3 regions of the Paraburkholderia sp. Ac-20342 genome follow, and region 1 is predicted to be linked to each of the others. Evidence: riboswitches for the same ligand, from Rfam matches in the RefSeq annotation. Region 1 holds a riboswitch; each other region holds the start of a gene.
What was found. Region 1 has a riboswitch for cobalamin ahead of G3N58_RS03695 (cobalamin biosynthesis protein). Riboswitches for the same ligand answer to the same signal wherever they lie in the genome.

Region 2: it holds a riboswitch for cobalamin, as region 1 does, so the genes downstream of both, G3N58_RS00775 (TonB-dependent receptor) here and G3N58_RS03695 (cobalamin biosynthesis protein) in region 1, are expected to answer to the same signal.
Region 3: it holds a riboswitch for cobalamin, as region 1 does, so the genes downstream of both, G3N58_RS32270 (CbtB-domain containing protein) here and G3N58_RS03695 (cobalamin biosynthesis protein) in region 1, are expected to answer to the same signal.

Annotation. Positions count from the first base shown of each region.
Region 1 covers NZ_JAAGPQ010000005.1:139,094-146,292, reverse strand. The annotation lists gene cobW (cobalamin biosynthesis protein CobW) at 1-212, opposite strand, end outside; cobalamin riboswitch at 333-613, opposite strand; cobalamin riboswitch at 693-933, shown strand; gene G3N58_RS03695 (cobalamin biosynthesis protein) at 1,177-1,749, shown strand; gene cobO (cob(I)yrinic acid a,c-diamide adenosyltransferase) at 1,746-2,348, shown strand; gene G3N58_RS03685 (cobyrinate a,c-diamide synthase) at 2,352-3,677, shown strand; gene bluB (5,6-dimethylbenzimidazole synthase) at 3,661-4,323, shown strand; gene G3N58_RS03675 (DUF4136 domain-containing protein) at 4,497-5,114, opposite strand; gene G3N58_RS03670 (CHASE2 domain-containing protein) at 5,202-7,199, opposite strand, start outside.
Region 2 covers NZ_JAAGPQ010000001.1:186,775-193,973, reverse strand. The annotation lists gene G3N58_RS00780 (iron ABC transporter permease) at 1-843, opposite strand, end outside; gene G3N58_RS00775 (TonB-dependent receptor) at 871-2,871, opposite strand; cobalamin riboswitch at 2,961-3,221, opposite strand; gene G3N58_RS00770 (ATPase) at 3,430-3,789, shown strand; gene G3N58_RS00765 (cell division protein ZapA) at 3,786-4,100, shown strand; RNA gene ssrS (6S RNA) at 4,278-4,459, shown strand; gene G3N58_RS00755 (EVE domain-containing protein) at 4,591-5,049, shown strand; gene G3N58_RS00750 (SIMPL domain-containing protein) at 5,312-6,040, shown strand; gene lgt (prolipoprotein diacylglyceryl transferase) at 6,246-7,151, opposite strand; gene G3N58_RS00740 (LysR family transcriptional regulator) at 7,188-7,199, opposite strand, start outside.
Region 3 covers NZ_JAAGPQ010000143.1:4,931-12,129, reverse strand. The annotation lists partial or broken gene G3N58_RS32280 (hypothetical protein) at 1-68, shown strand, start outside; gene G3N58_RS32275 (CbtA family protein) at 282-1,022, opposite strand; gene G3N58_RS32270 (CbtB-domain containing protein) at 1,034-1,255, opposite strand; cobalamin riboswitch at 1,298-1,441, opposite strand; gene G3N58_RS32265 (histidine phosphatase family protein) at 1,498-2,127, shown strand; gene G3N58_RS32260 (MarR family transcriptional regulator) at 2,326-3,051, shown strand; gene G3N58_RS32255 (FUSC family protein) at 3,058-5,160, shown strand; gene G3N58_RS32250 (DUF1656 domain-containing protein) at 5,212-5,421, shown strand; gene G3N58_RS32245 (HlyD family secretion protein) at 5,418-6,425, shown strand; gene G3N58_RS32240 (efflux transporter outer membrane subunit) at 6,422-7,199, shown strand, end outside.

The sequences.
Region 1 (7,199 bases):
TGCCCTTCGGTTTCGACGCCGTTTTCATCGCAGCCGATGCCGCAACCCTTGAGGATCTCCCCGTCGATGCCGAGTTCGCCGAACTCGTTGACGATCACCGCGATGCGCTTGCCGCCCGCATGCTGAAGAATGTGCCGCAGCAGCGTGGTTTTGCCGCTGCCGAGAAAGCCCGTGATGATCGTGACGGGGATCTTGCGCAATTGAGTTTGCATCGTGAGGTTCATCCGAAGGCGTTGCGCCGCGCATGCCGGAACGAGCGCCGGCGTTGCCGCGACAACGGAAAACAGAAAGCGGAAAGTGAGGTCGTGAACGCGACGCCGCATCCCCGTGGCGTCCGTCCTGCATCTTCGGGCCGGTATCCGGGCTGGCGAAAGCGCCGCTTCCCCTTCCCGGCCGAGTGGTTTCTCGACCAGTGGTGATATGCCGACGCAGCCTTGCGCGTGGACATCGAAGCCGGCTCCGCGGTGGCCGGCCATGCAGCCGATACCGCTTTTCGCTTACCGTTGCGGGGACAGCACAGGTTGGCCCGTTCCAGAGCAGGTGGGCTCCCTGTTTCCCGTTTAACTGCACGCGCATGGATGCGCGCGCGAGCACCAGAAGTGCGTGCGAGTGTAGGCCCACGGCCATGCGCAGTCAAGGAAAGGACACCGCGTGAAGCGCCGCGCGCGCTTATCCGGCGGGGCGCCATGTGCTATCGTATGCGCGCGTTTGGTGCCCGCACATGCGCTCGCGTGTGCAGTTAAACGGGAAACAGGCAGCGCGTCATGCGTTCAATCTGTGCTGTCCCCGCAACGGTAAGCGACCTGCGACGCGAGCGCCGTTCCGGCCGCGTCGCACATGCGTTTTTCGCGCCACTGTCCGACGAATCCGGACGGGAAGGCAAAGCGCGTGAGGCCGCCAGCCCGGATACCGGCCAGACGCGGAGGCGGCGCCGCGTTCATCGCTGCGTTGCCGGCCGCCGGAATCCGCGGGGAACGGATGTGATGGCGTTCAAGCATGGCCGCGCCGCGCGTGGCGTTTTTCCACGGGGTTTTCGCCGCAAAAACGCAACGCGCCGCGCGATGGTCCAAGCCCGGATTCGCAGTACCGCATGACCTCGATCTTCCTTGCCGCGTGCGCCCTTGCAGGCAGCCGCCCTTTTTCCATTACCGCGAGGCGTTTGCCTTGCATGCCGCGATGACGCGCGCCTCGCTCGCCAGCGCCGGGCACGAGGCCTCTTGCGCTGACGCGAATGCCGAAGCCAAAGCCGATGCCGCTCGACACACCGGACGCCCGGGCAAGACGCTCGGCGTCGGCATCGGCTGTCGCCTCGGCAGTTCGGCGCAACAGATCGAAGCGGCGGTGCGCGCCGCGCTCGGCTCGCACGCGTGCGTCGCTTCTTTCGAACAGATTCACGCCGTCGCCACGCTCGACGCCAAAGCCCATGAAGCGGGCCTGCGCGAATTCTGCGCGCGTCATGCGCTGCCGTTGCAGGTGTTCAGCCGCGAGCAGATCGCCGCGGTGCCGGTCGCCACGCCGTCGCTGGCCGCGCAAACGCATCTCGGCGTCGATGGCGTTTGCGAACCCTGCGCGCTGCTCGCGGCGCAGACCCTGGCGGCTGCGTCAGCCGCTGCATCGCCCACACAGCCCGCGCGCCTGCTCGTACCCAAGACCGTGCACGACGGCGTTACCGTCGCGATCGCCTCGGCCAGCAGCGACGCCGACACCGCTCCAACCCAACCCGACACTCCCCAACAGGACCTTCGATGAAAACCGATCCCGAATCGCATCAACGCATGACCGAACGCCGCCGCGAGGGCCATGAAAAGAAACAGGCCGCCGCGACCGTCGAGAAAGGCCTGCTGATCGTCAACACCGGCACCGGCAAGGGCAAGAGCACGGCCGCGTTCGGCATGGCCGTGCGCGTGCTCGGCCACGGCATGCGCCTTGGCGTCGTGCAGTTCATCAAGGGCGCGCTGCATACCTCGGAGCGCGACTTTCTCGGCGCGATCGCACACTGCGATTTCGTCACGATGGGCGACGGCTACACCTGGAACACCCAGAACCGCGACGCCGACATCGCCACCGCGCGCAAGGGCTGGGACGAGGCGTGCCGGATGATCGAAAGCGGCGACTATCAGATGGTGATCCTCGACGAACTGAACACCGTGCTCAAGTACGAATACCTGCCGCTCGACGAAGTGCTGTCGGTCATCAACGCGCGCGCGCCGATGCTGCACGTCGTCGTGACCGGCCGCCATGCGCCGGACGCGCTGATCGAAGCCGCCGATCTCGTCACCGAAATGCGCGCGATCAAGCATCCGTATCGCGAGCAGGGCGTGAAGGCGCAGCGCGGCGTGGAGTTCTGAGCGATGCCGTCAGCGCCCGAAGCGACGCGCCGCCCGGCCTGTCCCGCGCTCTTTATCAGCGCGCCCGCCTCGGGCCAGGGCAAGACCACGATCACGGCGGGGCTCGCGCGCCTGCACCGGCGGCTCGGACGGCGCGTGCGCGTGTTCAAGACCGGCCCGGACTTTCTCGACCCGATGATCCTCGCGCGCGCGAGCGGCGCGCCGGTGCTGTCGCTCGATCTGTGGATGGTCGGTGAAACCCCGTGCCGCAACCTGCTCGCGCAAGCGGCGGCCGAGGCCGATCTGATCCTGATCGAAGGCGTGATGGGCCTGTTCGACGGCACGCCGAGCAGCGCCGATCTCGCCGCGACGTTCGGCGTGCCGGTGCTCGCGGTGATCTCCGCGCAGGCGATGGCGCAGACCTTCGGCGCGCTCGCGTTCGGGCTCGCGCGCTTTCGGCCCGAACTGCCGTTTCATGGCGTGCTCGCGAATCGCGTCGGCTCGGCGCGCCACGCGCAGATGCTGCAGGAAGCGCTGCCGCCCGAATTGCACTGGTGCGGGCACATCGCCGCGAGCGACGAAATCACGCTGCCCGACCGGCACCTTGGCCTGCACCAGGCAAACGAAATCGACGACCTCGACGCGCGCCTCGAGCGCGCGGCCGATACGCTCGCGGCGACCGCGCTCGCCGAATTGCCGCCGGCCGTCGACTTCGGTACGCCCGCGCCCGACGTCCTGCCGCGCCTGCTCGAAGGCAAGCGGATCGCGATAGCGCGCGACGCCGCGTTCTCGTTCATCTATCCGGCCAACGTCGCGCTGCTCGAAGCGCTCGGCGCACAAGTGCACGACTTCTCGCCGCTCGCCGACGAAGCCCTGCCCGACGACATCGACGCGCTCTATCTGCCGGGCGGCTATCCCGAACTGCACGCGGCGACGCTGGCCGGCAACGCGCGCAGCGCCGCGTCGATCCGCGCGCACGTCGCGGCGGGCAAGCCCGTGGTCGCCGAATGCGGCGGCATGCTCTATCTGCTCGACCGGCTGACCGACGCGCACGGCACGAGCACGCCCATGCTCGGCCTCGTGCCCGGTCACGCGACGCTGCAAAAGCGCTTCGCCGCGCTCGGCATGCAGCAGATCGACAGCCTGCACGGCCCGCTGACCGGCCACACGTTCCACTACTCGAAGCTCAGCACGCCGCTCGCGCCGCTGTGCTTCGCCACACGCGCGCACAGCGACGCCGCCGGCGAGGCGGTTTATCGCGTGGGCCCGATTGTGGCAACCTATATGCACGCCTACTGGCCTTCCAACCCGGCCTTCACGGCCGCCCTGTTCCATGGCGCAGCCTTTTGACGATTCCGAGCGCGACGCGGTATATCGCGCGATTTACGAACGCCGCGACATGCGCCACTTCGTGGCCGATCCGGTCGATCCCGCCGTGCTGCGGCGTCTGCTCGACGCCGCGCATCACGCGCCGAGCGTCGGCTTCATGCAGCCGTGGCGCATCGCGCGCATTACCGATTCAACCCTGCGCACGGCCCTGCACGACATCGTCGAGCGCGAACGGCTCGCCACCGCCGACGCGCTCGGCAAGCGCCGCGACGAGTTCATGAAGCTCAAGGTGGAGGGCATGCTCGAATGCGCGGAACTGCTCGTGATCGCGCTGATGGACGGGCGCGAGCGGCACGTGTTCGGACGCCGCACGTTGCCGGAGATGGACCTTGCCTCGGTTGCGTGCGCGATCCAGAACATGTGGCTCGCCGCGCGCGCGGAAGGGCTCGGGCTCGGCTGGGTGTCACTGTTCGACGTCGAGGCGGTGCGCGAGCTGCTGCGCATGCCCGCGGGCGCGCGGCCGGTCGCGATTCTGTGCCTCGGCCACGTCGACCGGTTTTACAGCGAGCCGATGCTCGAAACCGAGCGCTGGGCGAGCCGTCTGCCGCTTGCCGATTGCGTGTTCGAAAACTGCTGGCCGCAGAGTGATGTTGTGGAGCGCGAGTAAGGCGCGCACAAGGCCGGGGCGGCCCCGGCTTGCCGCTTTAGCCGGGTCTGGATGAACCAGGTTTGGGCCTCGTTTCGACTTCGTCCCAACCCGGCCCAAGCCCAGGCTCAGCCCCGTCAGCCCCAACCCAACAGCGCCGTTAGCCCAAAGCCTATCCCTGCCTTAGCGTTGCCTCAACGCTGCAACGGCTGCAACGGCTTCATCGACTCCACACTCGCCGCGCCGCTCGTCTTGTCGATGCTCAGCTTCACGCGCCAGTCGGCCGGTTCGTCGAACGGCAGCTTCGCAAGCGCCGTTTTCGCGAGCAGCGGCAGCGCATGCAGCGGGTCCGCATTGCGATCGACGAACACCGCGCTGACCTTGTAGCGCTCCTCGCCATTCGCGTAGTCGAAGAAGCGCAGCGTCAGCGTATGGCGATACTCGCGCCCGAACATCAGCGCACCGAGCCCGCCGCCCGAGTCGCCGCAGTCGGCCGGCTCGCAATCCTTGCCGCCGATGCCGACCGACGCGAGGCGCGTGCTGTACGCCATCGACACACGGTAATGCGCCTGCTTGCCGTCGCTATCGACGAAACCGTGTTTCGCCAGCTCGTCGCGCACCAGCTTCTCCGCCTGCGGATGATCGGTGCTGCCTTCCTGCGGCTGCGTGCGCGCCATCGCATAGGTCGGCTCGCCTTGCAGCGCGGCGGCGGCAGGGTCGGGCCGCGCGACGTGCACGTCGGCGCTCGGGCCCGCGCAGCCGGTCAGGCTCGCCGCGGCCAGTGCCGCGCAAAGATAGAAGACTTTTGCCATTTCCTCGTTTCTCTTGGATGGATCGCTCTCGGGTCAATCGGATAGGACACGGGCGCGGCGCGATCGGTTCGGCCGCTTACGCGTCGGTTAGGCGTCGTCGAGCGCGGGCAGCCAGATCGTGAAAGCCGTGCCCTCGCCCGTGGCGCTGACGACCTCGACACCGCCGCCGTGACGGGTCACGACGGTCTTCACGAACACCATGCCCAGTCCCGCGCCGCCCACTTCCGGCCGCTCCGCCTCGTGAAAGCGCCGGAAGCGCTCGAACAGCCCGGCCTGCTGCTCCTTCGGAATGCCGTAGCCCTGATCGCGGATCGTGCACGACACGCGCCGCGCCGTGCCGCCCGGGTGCGGCCCCGCCGGCAGGCTCGCGAAGCTGCAGACGATGCGCGTGTCTGGCGGACTGTACTTGATCGCGTTGTTCAGAATATTGACAAAAGCACGCGTCATCAGCGAGCGATCGGCGCAAATCCAGTGGCCGTCGCTGTCGGCGTCGCCCGTCTCGGTGTGCAGCGCGATGCGCTTCGCGTGCGCCTGCGGCCAGACTTCGTCGCTCGCGTCGATCACCAGTTCGGTCAGGCTCTGCGGTTCGAGCACATAGGTTTGCGACTCGGCGCGCGCGAGCTGTACGAAGTCGTCGGCGAGCGTCAGCGCGCGCTGCGCATAGCGCTCGATACGTTCGAGCAGGCCGCGCGCGAGCGCCGGCTCGGTCCGCGCGCGCTCCATCTCGACCAGCGCCAGGATCGACGCCTGCGGCGAGCGCATGTCGTGCGACAGCAGCCGCAGCGCGTCCTCGCGCTGACGCTCGGCCGCATGCAGCGCCGACACGTCGACGAGACCCGCGATCCAGCCGGTCGTCTCGCCCTGCGCGTTGGTGCAGGTCGCATAGCGCAGCAGATGGTCGCGCTCCTTCGCGTCGCGCACTTCGACACCCTGCGCCATCAACGCGGCGAATTCGTCGCGCCTCGGATCGAGCGGCGCCGGCCAGTGCGCATGCGCGGACAGGTTGCGCTCGGCGTCCGAGGCCGCGCCGCTGTCGATCGTCTTCACGAGCGTCAGGCCGCCGAGCACCGTGTGCATCGGCTGGTCCTCGGGCATCGCTGCGCCGAGCCGCGCGAAATGCGCCTTGGCCGCGTGGTTCGCGATCAGCACGATGCCGCGCAGATCGCTCACGAGAATCGGCTCGGGCACGCTGTCGAGGCTGTCCCACACGAAGCGCTTCATGTCCTGCACGCGCTGCGCGGCCTGCGCCATCAGCGCCATGTGCTGTTCGAGCACATCGCCGCCGAACTCGCGGCGGCTGCGCGGCGCCTCGGGCAGCAGATGCGGTTCGTCGGCGAGACGCTGCAGTTCGCCGCGCAGATAGGCCATCGTCATTTCGAGGCGGCGCCAGTTCCAGATCGGATAGACGATCACCACACCGAGGATCGCCGGCACCGGCGACATCCAGAGCCGACCGCCGTAGAGCAGTCCCGCGCTACCGGCCGCGGCGAGCAGCACGAGCGTGCCGGTCAGGAGCAGCGAGCGGCGCGGCGACAGCACGAGAAAGCCGGCGAGCAGCGCGGCGAGCGGCGCGAGCGACGCCGCGAACACGAACCAGCGCCCGACCGGCTCGATCTCGCGGCCGGTCAGCAGCGTGTCGAGCACGTTCGCGTGAATGTAGACGCCGGGCAGCGGCCCCAGCTCGCCGGACACCGGCGTCGCGAAGCGATCGTACAGGCCCGAGGCCGTCACGCCGATCACGACGATGCGCCCGCGCAGCTGATCGGCCGGCACCTTGCCGTCGAGCACGTCCGCGAAACTGAGCTTCGTGTAGTTGCCGGCGTTCGAGCCGAACGGGATCAGGAAACGGCCCTCGCCGCCGTCACTGCCTCGGGCTTTCCCGCGCACGGGCTCGGCCGAGCGGCGCGGCGGCGGACCGCCGCGCAGATGCAGCTTGCCGCTCTCGACCGCTTCGGCGACGAGCAGCATCAGTTGCGGCCAGCGCGAGCCGTCGTCGCCCTGGAAGCGCGCGACGCTGCGCACGATGCCGTCGCTATCGACCTCGAAATTGATGTGGCCGATCCCGGCGGCCGCGCGCGCGAGCGC
Region 2 (7,199 bases), on a different contig from region 1:
GCCCGCCGTCGTCACGGCGGCGGCAGCCGCAAGCGAGGCCACCAGGTACACGCGCAGACGCAAGGGCATGACCGCAACACCCAACGCCTGCGCGGCCGCATCGCCGCGCAGCAGCACGTTCAGGCGCGGCGCGGCGGGCACGATCACAAGCAGCGCGAGCAGCAGCGCGACGAGCGCGGTCCACGGCGGCGCGCCGCCGTTGAGGTCGCCGGTCAGCCAGAACAGCATGCCGCGCAAGCGGCTGTCGGGCGCGAGATTGAGCAGCAGCGTAATCAGCGCGCCCCACCCCGCCGCGATCACCGCACCGGTCAGGAGCACCCGCGGCGACGTGTCCTGCGGTTCGCCGCGCCATAACTCGCGCCGCGCGAGGCCAAGCACGAGCAGGATCGACACCAACGCACCGGCGAACGCACTCGCATCGACGATCCACCATGCGCCGCCCGCGATCATCGCCACGAGCGCGAACGTCGCCGCGCCGCCCGATACGCCGAGCACATACGGCTCGGCCAGCGGATTGCGCAACAGCACCTGCAGCAGCGCGCCGGCGAGCGCGAGCAACGCCCCGCACGCGAAGCCCGCGAGCGCGCGCGGCAAGCGCAACGTACGCACGATCTCGCCGGCGAGGTCGTCGGCGCGCGCGGGTCCGGCATGCCACGGCATCAACGCGGCCAGCACGCGCGATGGCGCGAGCGGCACGCTGCCGAGCGCGAGCGACGCGACCAGCACGGCCAGGGCGATGACCGCGAGTCCGAGCCAGATCGCGGCCGCGCGCCTTGCGTTCATCGTGCGCATGGTAGGCGTGACGTGGCCGGCAGCCGGCAGCGAGCCCGGCGCGCGATTCATGCGCGCGCGCTCACGCCGGTGCGTGCGTTACTGCTGCTGCCAGCCAAGCGTGACGTAGGCACCGCGTCGCGGCGAGTTATACGAGTAGGCCGTTTCATAGTCCTTGTTCAGCAGATTCTCGATTTGCGCGCTCACGTACCACGCTTTCGTGATGTTGTAGCGCGCCGACAGATTCACGATGCCGTAGCCGCCCAGATTGCCGGTGCTATCCGCGCGCGGACCGCTCACGATCCACTCGCCGCCCACGCGCCAGCCGCCGATGCTGCGATTGATCGCGAGCGAGCCGAAGCGTCGCGCGCGCCGCACGAGGTCGACGTCGTTGTCGAGATCGACGGGATTCTGCAGCGTCAGCGAGGCGCGCACGTCGGTCTTGCCGACATGCCCGCTCCACGATCCTTCGAGCCCCTGCACTTTCGCGTGCCCGACGTTCTCGGCCAGATAGATGCCGGGGATCGTCTGCACGTAATCGATCAGATTCGTATAGCGCGTCTGAAAGGCACTGACACGCACCACGCCGAGCAGGTTCGATGCGTACTGCAAACCCGCTTCGACCGAATGACTGCGCTCGGGCCGGATCGACGGATTACCGCTCAACGGATAGTACAGATCGTCGAAGCTCAGCGCGCGGAACGCGTCCGAATAGCTTGCGGTTGCCTTCCAGTGCGAGGTGATGTCGAAGCCATAGCCGAGATAGTAACTGTTCGCCCCGCCGAAATCGGAGTACTGGTCGCGCCGCACGTTAGCTTGAATCTGATTGCGGCCGAAGCGCGCGGTATAGCCCGCGAATACCGAATCGACGTGACGGTTGGGCGCCGCGAACGTATCGGAATCGAGGCTCTGATCGAGATGCTCGTAGCCGAGTTGCAGCTTCTGGTTTGCGGCCAGCGCGAAATCGTTCTGCCAGGTGTACTGGCGATTGTCGGTATCGAAGCGGCCGTTGTCGATGCCGTTGGTATTCGACACGCTGCGGTCGTCGCCCTCGGCAACCGTGAAATGCGTGGTCCACCAGTCGGTCAGCTTGCCGTTCGCGAACACCGAGAGCTGGCGCACCTTGCTATAGAGGTTGTTCAGATCGGTCGGCTCGCCATAGGCGTTGTCGTAGCTGTTGTTGCCGTTCGACTGGAAATAGGTGACGCCGGCGTCCCACCTGTCGCTGAACTTGTGACGCAGCGATGCCGAGAGGCTCTCGTTCAGATTGCCGTTCGCGTTCGGATTCGCGCCGGGCGCTTGCAGCGGATCGAGCGAGGAAAAGCCATCGGTTTTGGTGCGCGCGAGCGAGATGCTGAAGGTCGTGCGGCCGTCCTGATCGAGCGCGCCATTGACGCCGACGGTTTGCGTCTGCGTGTGATAACTGCCGTAGCCCAGCGAAAAATTGAAGCGCGGCGGATGATCGCCGCCATCTTTCGTGAACACCTGCACGACGCCGCCAATCGCACCCGAGCCGTACAACGCCGAGACATTGCCGTTCACGACCTCGACGTGATCGACCTGGTCGAGCGGAATCTGCGCGAGTTGCGCGGAACCGAGGCTCACCGAATCGACGCGCACGCCGTCGATCAGCACCAGCGATTGCGTCGACGACGCGCCGCGCAAAAAGAGGCTCGTCGTCGAACCGGGGCCACCTGTACGCGAGATTTGCGCGCCGGGCGCGAGTTGCAGCAGGCCGGGCAGATCGGTCGCGGTCGTGTCGGCAATGTCCTGCTGATCGAACAGCGTGGTCGGCGGGATCGTATCGGCGAGTGCCTGCGGTCCGCGTTCGGCGGTCACGACGACTGGCGAGAGTACGGTGGCCGGCGGGTTCGCGCGGGGGTTCGCATCGGCATCGGTATTCGCATCGGCGGACGCGCTCGAAGCTGAAGCCGATGATGCGGCCGACGAAGCAGCCGGCGAAGCAACGGGCGATGCAACATCGGCCGGCACGGAAGACGCCGCCGACGCGGCAGCCGTGGTCCCGGCAGTCTGCGCATGCACGACGGGCGGCAGACCCGCGAACGCGAGCAGCGCCGCGCGGGCGAAGGGGGACAGCATGGGTGAGAGTCCTGTGGATAGCGTGCGCAGCCCGCTTCCCCGCAGGCCGCCGCGTAACGAGGCGCCCCCGATGTTTAACGTTTTCGCGGGGGACGTCCTCTCCCTCTGGCCGGTATCCGGGCTGCGACACATCGGCCCCGCCTTCCCACGCGTGACGCGCAGTGACACACTTGCAGGTTCAGCTTCGACCTGCAATCAGGACCGACCTGCATGACGAGATGCGGTCGCTTACCGTTGCGGGGGCAGCGCAGGTTCGCGCGTGCCGGTGTCGAACCCCGCGCGCGCCCTGCTTCCCGTTTAACTGCGCGCGCCGAAAAGCGTGCGCGGGCACCAGAGTGCGGCCAGTTTAGGAGCGCCCCCGGCGAGCGTCAAGAAAGGTCAATCCCTGCGCGAGCCGTGCCGTTGAGTGCAGGTTATTGTCCGATCGACGAGCGGTTTTTCATCTTATGGTCGGGAAAATGCTTGCATAAAGCCAAGTTGTTACGTCTCGAAACGAGACAATTGTCGGAACCTGTAACATTCCGCGCTAAAATGCGAGGTCTTTAGAGGACGCAGCACATGCTCACCGAACTCGAATCACTCTCCCAGAACATCGGCAAGCTGATTGCGATCAGCCAGCGCCACCACGAAGCGCGGCTCGCGCTCGAAGAACAACTCGCGCACACGCGTGCCGAAGTCGAAGCCACGCATGCGGAACTCGCGCAATTGCGCGGGGAGCGCGATGCCCTGCAGGCGGAACGCGATGCGCTCTCCGCCAAGATCGACGACGCTCAGGTGCGCCTGAATGCGATTCTCGAGAAATTGCCGCGTGCCCGCGCGAGCAGCGAACCGGATAACCAGCTCGATCTGCTCGACTCCGCTCAACCCGAACCCGAGGAAGCGGAAAGCGACGTGAGCCGCCACGGAGAAAACGCATGACCACCAAGCAGATCGAAGTATCGATTCTCGACGTACCGTATCGTCTCGCCTGCTCGCCGGAAACCGAAGCCGCCCTGCTCGAAGCGGTCGCACGCGTCGATGCGGAAATGAAGAAAATCCGCAACGGCAGCAACGTGCGCGGCACGGATCGCATTGCCGTCATGGCCGCGCTGTCGCTGGCATCGGAACTGCTTAAGCTGCAAAACAGCGTGCGACACGGAGAAGCATTTCCCGCTGAAGAAATCCGGCGTACAATGCAGCAAATGAACGAACAGCTCGGTACTGTGATTGAACAGTACAGCTTGCAGTAAGCGGTCACAGCCGGCTTCGAACCCAATGTCGAACCGGTCGTGAATTCAACGAAGTAGCTTGAAACGCAGTACTTTTTTGCAAAGCGGGTGTGCGGTGTCGGTGAAGCACATGAGCACCTCTCGCAAGCGTTTGAGTTCTTCTGTTAAAGTTTGAACTGCTGTAGCTTCATCGGTTTAGCTTCCCTGCCTGGTTCGCCAAGGTCATATATTCCTTGAACCAATGCCATGTGCACGGTTGCGGAAATTTGTAGCACGGGCGTGCGCGTCACTCTGTCTGATGTACCCGAAGTGTTGCTAACTGCGACCAATTCTGAACCCCCGGTTCAGGATGCCGGCCTAGCGGCTAAGGCGGGGACCTTATCTGGAACGGCATCGTACTTCGGTTCGATGCCGTTTTTCTTTGGGCTGCGTTTTCCGGTGCTGCTTTCAGGTGCTTTTTGCAGGCGCCGGTTCGCGCGCGTCGTTCAATCCCTCACGTTCAATTCGATTCATGCGCTACTGGCTGATGAAGTCCGAACCGGACGAAGCAAGCATCGACGATCTCGCCAACGCACCGCATCGCACGTTGCCGTGGACCGGCGTGCGCAACTATCAGGCACGCAATTTCATGCGCGACACCATGCAGATCGGCGACGGCGTGCTCTTCTATCATTCGAGCTGCCCCGAGCCCGGCATCGCGGGCATCGCGGAAGTGTCGTCCACCGCGTATCCGGACCCGACCCAGTTCGATAACAAGAGTCCGTACTACGACGCGAAGTCGTCGCAGGAAACGCCGCGCTGGATGCTCGTCGACGTCGTGTTCAAAAAGAAGATTCCGCTGATTCCGCTTGCTGCGCTGCGCGAGCATGCCGAGTTGCAGGACATGCGTGTGCTCGCCAAAGGCAACCGTCTGTCGATCACGCCGGTGACCGAAGCCGAATGGCGTTTCATCACAAAACAGCTTGTTTAAGGGCATATCCGGCGTTCGTTCGTGACTTATGACGAACGGGTGAACGCACCGTGTTGTTCTCCGCATGGCGGATAACGCCGAATTAGGGAACCAAGACAACGCGAGCCGCGCCTAATGATCGGACACGCGTGTTGCAGGGCTCATTGAAGGGCTTCGCCTGGCCGGCGAGCCAGCCCGTCGCGAAAGCGAACCCGCAACCCCTACGCCATCACATGTCACTTGTGTCACACGTGCACAACCTGTTCATACAAGGAGTTCAACAATGACGAAACAAGCCGCACGGGCCCTCGCACTCGCTCTCGCCTGCACCGCGCCTGTCGCGCTCGCGCTGACCCCGACCCTCGCGCGCGCGCAAAGCGTCATGCCGCAGCCCGCGGGCGTGCTGTCGCTCAATGCGCAGGCGAGCGCGGAAGTCCCGCAGGACGTCGTCGACATCACATTGTTTTACGAGCAGGAAGCGAGCGATCCGTCCTCGCTCACGGCCACGCTGAACGAGCGCGCCGACGCCGCCTTGCAGAAGGCGCGCGGCGTCAGCGGCGTAACGGCGCGCACGGGCGCATTCTCGATCTTCCCGTCCACCGATCGCGATGGCCACATTTCGACGTGGCGCGGCCGCGCCGAAGTCGTGCTCGAATCCCGCGACTTCGGTTCGGCATCGAAGCTCGCGGGACAGATGGCATCGATCATGCAGGTCGGCAACGTGAGTTTCTCGCTGTCGCCGGAAGCGCAGCGTGCCGCCGAGCAGAAGCTCACCGGCGAGGCGATCCGATCGTTCCGCGAACAGGCCGCTTCGTCGGCGCAGGCATTCGGCTTTAATGGCTATTCGATCCGCGAGGTCAATGTGAATCACGGCGGCGTCATGCCGCGCCCGGTCATGATGATGAGCGCGCGTGCCATGGGCGCCGAAGCGAAGAGCGTGGCGCCGATGCCGCTCGAAGGCGGCACGTCGACGGTGACGGTCAACGTGTCGGGATCGGTGCAGATGAAGTAACGCGCGCGCGGGAACGCAAACGCGCAAACACACATACCTGCAAATAGAAACGCCACGGCATGTCTTCATGCCGTGGCGTTTCTATTTGCAGGTCCTGAAAACTCTAAAGGTTCTAAAGACCCACCGCGCCAACCGCCACGCTGCCCGACAAGACAAGGCAAACCGTGGCGCGCGGCTCGACGGATCAACCGCATCGACCCAAGGCTCAGCTCGCGCTCACCGCCTGCGCCGACTCGCGGCGCCCGCGTCGATAGGCCCACACCATCAGGCCGATGCCCGCGAGAATCATCGGCAGCGACAGCCATTGCCCCATCGACAGACCCATTGCGAGCAGGCCAAGGAAATCGTCCGGCTCGCGTGCGAACTCGACCGTAAAGCGTGCGAGGCCATAGCCGATCAGGAACATCGCGGAAATCGCGCCGAGCGGCTTCGGCTTGCGCGAGAAGAAGATCAGCACGAAGAACAGCGCCACGCCTTCGAGCGCGATCTCGTACAGTTCCGACGGATGCCGCGGCAGCATGTGATATTGCGCGAACACTTCGTTCAGATGCCATTGCGCGGCCAGTTGCGGATGCGCGGTGAGCCATGCGGCATCGTCGGGCGCGGCGCCCGGAAACAGCATTGCCCACGGCGAAGCCGGATCGGTCACGCGGCCCCACAGCTCGCCGTTGATGAAGTTGCCGAGGCGCCCCGCCGCGAGGCCCGTGGGCACCATCGGCGCAACGAAGTCGGTGACTTGCAGCCACGAGCGCTTGCGCTGATACGCGAACAGGATCATCGCGAGCGTGACGCCGAGAAAGCCGCCGTGAAACGACATGCCGCCTTCCCACACCTTGAAGATGTCGAGCGGATGCGCGAAGTAGAAGCTCGCCTTGTAGAACAGCACGTAGCCGAGCCGGCCGCCGAGGATCGTACCGAGCACGCCGTAGAACAGCATGTCGTCGATATCCTTCGCGCTCCAGCCCTGCGCGGCGACGTACGGCAAACGCAGCCGCAGCCGGCCGACGACGATCGCCGCGATGAACGCGACGAGGTACATCAGGCCATACCAGCGCACGGCGAGCGGCCCCAGATGAATGGCGACGGGGTCGAAATTGGGGTGAATAAGCATCGTGTGGTTATGGGCAGTTCAGGTTCAGGAATGCTTCTACAGCAGAGG
Region 3 (7,199 bases), on a different contig from region 1:
CAATTTCTTTTAAAAAAATCGAAGAGCTTAAAAATCGAGCACCATGGCATCGAATTCGAATTAGTTAGCCATCCGATTTAATTTGCACCGGGAGAAGCGAAGAACATGGATTAGAAGATTAGGTAATTGGCGAAAAGCGACCTGAGGAGCTTTTCCACAGAAAATGTTCGCAAGCCTGTGGATAACCACTCCACAATTACGCCAAGTCATTGAAGTAAAACCATTCTTGCGCGTTGCGCGCGAAGCATGACCGCTTTCGCGGTCATGCATTGCCTTCAATCTCAGGCCGACCTCATCGTTACGCGCGCATTCGTACGCATGAATGCACTGCGCTCGACCAGCGCGCCAAACAGCAACCCGATCGTCGCCCACATGATCACCTGCATGCCGATCGCGACGACGCGGAACTTCCACAGCAGCACGGCCGGGAAAGCGGCGGGCACTTCATTGATGACCGGCATCGACAACTGCACGGCCGCGATGATCGCGACGAACACCAGGCCTGCCACGATCGAGCCATTCCACGCGCCGAGCTTCGCAACCGCGCGGCGGCGCACCTTCAGCGCAAACACCATCGTCACGAGCGAAATGGCGATCATCAGGAAGAACAGCCCCGTGCGCATGCCGATCGTCTCGGGATCGCCGACCGATGGCGGATTCGCCGGATACTTGATATTCGGCACGATCACGAGCGCGATGAAGGCGCCGAGCGCGAGCCATGCGGACAACGCGCGCATGCTCAATGCACCCGCCCGTCCATAGGCATACGCAAACACAAGCGAGAACAAACCACCGAACGCCGCACCATACGTCACGACGCCGGTCAGCAGACCGAGACCCGCCTGCGTTTCGCGGCTCACGAGTTCGGGCTCGGGAGCTTCGCCGCGTGCGGCCGCCGCTTTTTCTTCGAATGAAATAGCCTGATCGACCTGCGGCTCACCCGCGAGTCTCGCGAAGCTGAATGTGAGCAAGCCCGCGACGATGCCCGCGAGCATCCCGCGCACCAGTAATTTGCCAACCATGTCGGACTCCGTTAGTGGCAGGGAAAGCCAAGCAGATGGCGGCCGTCGTGCACGAACTCATGCACGTACATGCCGGGGACCAGCGAAGTAGCCCCCTCTTCCGCACCAACAAAATAAAGCGCGAGCAACAGCAGCAAACCGCCGAATACCACCCACGGCAGCAGTTCGCGCAAAGGAATCGGAGTAGGCTCGGCCGCAGGTTGCGCGGCGGGATCGAAAACGGCTTCGGCCATGATGGATATCTCCTGGGGGTAACGCGCCCCGAAAGTCGATGACATAGGAATGGTGCGAAGCACAGGTCTGGCTTTCGGCTCTTGCTTGCAAACCGATTACAGTGGCGCGACCGCGCCGGGCTCTCACCGGCTTCCGTGCTTCGCGGAGCCCTTATTCTACGCGCTAAACTTCTGCCTTCATGAAAGCTTCGGCCACGTTTGCAAGCTCGCGTGGACAAACGGCAGCATCGGGAAAGCACAGAATGGATACGCGACTGCTACTGATAAGCCACGCGGCGACGGCCTCGCAACGCGCGGGCCGCTTCCCTTCCGACGACCCGCTCGACGCGCGCGGCACCGCCGAAGCGCAAGCGGCGCGCGCCCGTCTGGCACTTGCGCACGAGGCTCGCGTCTTCACGAGCCCGGCTGCCTGCGCGCGCGATACGGCTGCGGCGCTCGGCCTGAACGCCACACCCGCCGCAGCGCTAGCGGATATCGACTACGGCGACTGGCGCGGCCAGCGCCTCGCGGATCTCGCCAATGAAGCGCCCTTGCAACTCGCCGCGTGGACTCGCGACGCCGACACCGCGCCGCCCGGCGGCGAATCGTTCAGCCAGCTCGTGCAACGGATCGGCGCATGGCTCGACGCACCGGACGGACCCACGACATCGGCATCGACATGCAACGCGGCAAACCCGGCACCGCCAGCCGTATCGCCGCAAACACACACGGTGCTCGCCATCACGCACGCGCCGCTGCTGCAAGCCGCCATCGTGCATGCGCTCGGCGCATCCGCACAGGTATTTCCTCGCATCGAGATCGCTCCGCTGTCGGTCGTCGAATTGCGCCACTCGCGGCGCGGCTGGACATGGTGGCCAGCCGCCACTCGCTGACGCGAACGCGGCATGCGAAACATACGGCTTCGCTCCCCTGCTGGCAGCCCCGCCGCCGCATCCGACACCATCGGAAACACGTCCCGTCCCCCTCCGTTTAACGCGACTGTCGCATTCGCGCCGCAGACTCTCCCGGCACGGCGCGAATTTCCGATTCAATAGTTTGCTAACGAATATCAAGGAAATACAATACCTGCCATGCCGAATCTTGATACCCTGCGCCGCACCGTCAGCAGCACGCTGGTCGTCGCCGCCAGAAAGTGGCGGCGCACGAGTCATGGCGTGCTGGCGGCCTTCAACGTCTCCGAAGCGTGCGCGACCCCGCTTCTGACCGCGAGCCGGCTCGGTTCGGCAGTGCGCCAGGTTACGCTCGCCGATCACATCGGCATCGAAGGCCCTTCGCTCGTGCGGCTGCTCGATCAGTTATGCGCAGCGGGCCTGATGCGCCGCGAGGAAGATCCCGAGGACCGCCGCGCCAAAACCGTCGCGCTCACCGACGAAGGCCGCGCCGTCACCGCGAAGATGGAAGAGGAGCTGGTCACGTTGCGCGCCCAGGCGCTCAAGGGCCTGTCGCGCGACGATCTCGAAGCCACGCTGCGCGTGCTCGATGCGTTCACGACGGATGCCAGCGGCCGCGCCGAGCTCGACGCCGAAGCGGCGGCGAAGCCCGAGCCGCCGCAACGCGGCACAACGGCCGGACCTGCAGCGGGCACCCGCGCGCCGCTCGAACGCGCCGCGTCCAAGCGCACCACGTCGCCGCTCAAACGCGAACCCGCGCGGCGCGAACCCCTCGCCGTCAAACTCGGCAAGACCGGCAAGAGCGCGGCCCCAGGCGCCGGCAAGGCGCACGGTACGGTCAAGGCACGCAAGTCCACCAAACGCGGCGTCCGCGCAACGGCGCCACACAACGCCGGGTCCGCGTAACGGTCTATGGCCTACCCTTCCTTTCGCGACTGGCTGTTCTCGGTCAAGACGTTCTTCGCGGCAATGCTCGCGCTCTACATCGGACTCGCGTTCCAGTTGCCGCGGCCGTACTGGGCGATGGCCACCGTCTATATCGTGTCGAACCCGTTCGTCGGCGCGACCCGCTCGAAGGCACTCTATCGCGCGCTCGGCACTGCGCTCGGCGCGGCGGGCGCGGTGCTGCTCGTGCCGCCGTTCGTCGAATCGCCGTATCTGTTCAGCGTGGTCGTCGCGCTCTGGACCGGCACGATGCTCTACCTCGCGGTATCGGACCGCACCGCGCGCAGCTACGTGTTCATGCTCGCGGCCTACACGATGCCGATCATCGCGCTGCCTTCGGTGACGAATCCCACCGGCGTGTTCGATCTCGCGGTCAGCCGGACCGAGGAAATCCTCGTCGGCATCGTCTGCGCGAGCATCGTCGGCAGTGCGCTGTTTCCGAGCCGGCTCGCGCCGACCATCATCGAGCGCACCGACGCATGGTTTCGCGACGCCGCGTTCTACGCGACCGAAACGCTGTCGGGCCGCATCGCGAGCGCGGCGATTTCGGGCGCGCGGCAGCGGCTCGCGAGCACGATCAACGGTCTGGAACTGCTGCTGAGCCAGCTCGCCTACGATCACACGCGGCCCGACATCCTCGCGCGCGCACACGAACTGCGCGGACGCATGCAGTTGCTGCTGCCGATCATGTCCTCGCTCGCCGACCCGCTGCTCGCGCTCTACCACAACGGCCAGCACAGCTGGCCCGAAGGACTCGACGCGCTGCTCAAAGACGTCATCAAGTGGTTCAACCAGCCGCTGCCCGCGCCGAGCAAGGGCTATCACCCGGACGAAACCGCCAACGCGCTGCGCGAGCGCATCGCGGCGCTGCGTCCACCCGCGGCCGCGCTCGCGCACTGGGACGGCGCGCTGCTCTCGAACGCGCTATGGCGTCTGAGGCAGGTCATCGACGTATGGCAGGACTGCCGCTCGCTGCGCATCATCATCGCGCGCGACGAAGGTTCGTGGCGGCCGCACTTCCGTCATTGGCGGCTCGGCGGCACCGAGCGTTTCTACGACCGCGGCATCATGCTGTTCGCGACCGTGTCCGCGGGCCTCGCGGTGATTCTCGCGTGCAGCCTGTGGATCGGCTCAGGCTGGAACGACGGCGCCAGCGCGGTGACGCTCGCGGCGGTGGCCTGCTGCTTCTTCGCCGCGCTCGACGAACCCGCGCCGATGGTGTTCCGCTTCTTCCTCGCGACCGCGGTCAGCGTGCTCGCGGCGGGCGTCTATCTGTTCGCGGTGCTGCCGCACGTGCACGACTTCCCGATGCTCGTGATCCTGTTCGCCGGGCCGTTCATCCTCGTCGGCACGCTGATTCCGCGCCCGCAGTTCAACATGGTCACGGTGCTCGTCGCGGTGAACACGGCGACCTTCATCAGCATTCAGGGCGCCTACGAGGCTAACTTTCTCACCTTCGTGAACGCCAATCTCGCGGGCCTCGCCGGCCTGCTCTACGCGTATCTGTGGACCCGCGTGACGCGTCCGTTCGGCGCCGAATTCGCGGCTTCGCGCCTGCTGCGCTCGAACTGGGCCGACGTCGCACTGACCGCGTCGACGACGCCGATCGAAGACCCGCGCAATCTCGCCGCACGCATGCTCGACCGTCTGATGCAACTGATCCCGCGCCTCGCCGCGACCGACGAGCACCGTCATCCGTCGATCGAAAGCTTCCGCGATCTGCGCATCGCGTTCAACGCGATCGATCTGCGCCGCGCCACGCGCAAGCTCGGCGGCGAAGTGCCGGGCGCGATCGAGCACGTTCTCGACGGCGTACGCAGTTACTACGAGAGCTGCGTCGAGCGGCGCCGCCGCGAGCCGGTGCCGCAGAGCCTCATGGTGTCGATCGACGCGGCGGTCGCGCGCGTCACCGCGCAAGGGCTCGCGAATGCCGCCGCGCCGACCGAAACCTCGCCGACCTCGGCGCGCCAGTTGCGCGACGCGCTGCACGCGCTCGTCGGCTTGCGTCTTTCGCTGTTTCCGGCCACGCTCACGAAGCCGACGCCGACCGAACCGGAGGCTTCCGCATGATGCGCGCCTCCGCTTCCGGCAGCCCGTTCCCACTCTTTTCCAGTTCCCGCGATGATCGGTGAAATCGATATCTTCGGCGTGTTCGTGCCGTCCGTGCTGGTGCTGATGCTGATCGCCTACCTGATCAACCTCGTCATCCGCACGGTGCTCGCGTACGTCGGCTTTTACCGCTTCGTGTGGCATCGCTCCATCTTCGATCTCGGCATCTATGTGCTGGTGCTGGGCCTTGTCGTCGTCGTTTCGCACAGACTAATAACGTGAAAAAAACCTGGTTCTCGCTCGGTCAGATCCTGCTGACCCTGATCGTCGTCGTCGTGGCCGCGCTCGTGCTGTGGAAGCTGGTCGCCTATTACATGTTCGCGCCGTGGACCCGCGACGGACACGTGCGCGCCGACGTGATCCAGGTCGCACCCGATATCTCGGGGCTGATTTCGTCGGTCGAGGTGACGGACAACCAGCAGGTCAAGCAAGGCCAGGTGCTGTTCGTGATCGATCAGGCGCGCTATGCGCTCGCGCTGCGCCAGGCCGAAGCGACCGCGCAGCAACGCCGCGCCACGCTCGACCAGGCGCGCCGCGAATACGCGCGCAATCGCCAGCTCGGCAATCTCGTCGCGGCCGAAGTGCTCGAGGAAAGCCGCTCGCGCGTCGATGCGGGCGAGGCCGCGCTCGCCGACGCGGACGTCGCGATCGACACCGCGAAGCTGAACCTCGAACGCTCGACGATCAAAAGCCCGGTCGACGGCTATCTGAACGACCGCGCGCCGCGCGCCGGCGAATTCGTCGCGGCGGGCCGCCCGGTGGTGGCGGTGGTCGACATGCACTCGTTCCGCGTCGACGGTTACTTCGAGGAAACCAAGCTGCGCGGCATCGACATCGGCCAGCCGGTCGACATCACCGTGATGGGCGAGCCGACGCCGTTGCGCGGCCACGTGCAGAGCATCGTCGCCGGGATCGAGGACCGCGACCGCACGCAAGGCTCGAATATGCTGCCGAACGTGAACCCGGCGTTCAGCTGGGTGCGGCTCGCGCAGCGCATTCCGGTGCGCGTCGCGCTCGACGAAGTGCCTGCCGACTTCCGCATGATCGCGGGCCGCACCGCGACGGTGTCGGTGCGCGATCTGTCGCCGGTCAGAAGGCAGCCGGTGTCGGGTGCGGTGGCGGCTTCGGCCGCGCCGGTGGCGCCCGGTTCGGCCGTGGCGGCCAGTTCGGCCGTGGCGGCCAGTTCCGCCGCGCCGGCCGCGGCTGCGTCGGGCGCGTCGCAATGAAACTCGCGCGCCCCTTATCCTCGCTGGCGCCGCGCCTGCCGCTGCGGCCATGGCTCCCGCTGTTGCCGCTATTGCCGCTCGCGGTCGCGCTGAACGGCTGCATCAACGTCGGCCCCGACTACACGCTGCCGAAGCAGGCGCTCGTCAACGCGCCGCTCGCCAAAGGCGCGCTCGAAGGCGCTGACCCCACCCTGACCTCGACCCTCAACACGCCGACGGTCTGGTGGAAGCTCTACGACGATCCGGTGCTGAACAGCCTCATCGACGAAGCGCTGAAGTCGAACACCGATCTGCGCGTCGCGGCCGCGAATCTCGCGCGCTCACGCGAGGCGCTCGGCGTCGCGCAGGCGCAGGGCGGCTTCTCGGGCAAGGCGTCGGCAGCGGTCGAACGCGCACAGGAATCGGCCGAGCAATACCTGCTCTTCGAGAAACTGCCGGTCGCCAACGAAGCCGACCTCGGCATCAGCATCTCGTACGAAATCGATCTGTTCGGCAAGCTGCGCCGCGGCGTCGAAGCGTCCGCGGCGGACACCGAAGCCGTCGAAGCCGCGGGCGACCTCGCGCGCATCACCGTGGTCGCCGACGTCGTGCGCTCGTACGTCGAGCAATGCTCGGCGGCCGAGGAGTTGCGCATCGCCCAGCAATCGCTCGCGTTGCAGAAGCAGCGTGTGGACGTGTCGCGCCGTCTGCGCGACGCGGGCCGCGGCAATCAGACCGACGTCACGCGCGGTCAGACCCAGGTCGACAACCTCGCGGCCGACATCCCGCGCTATA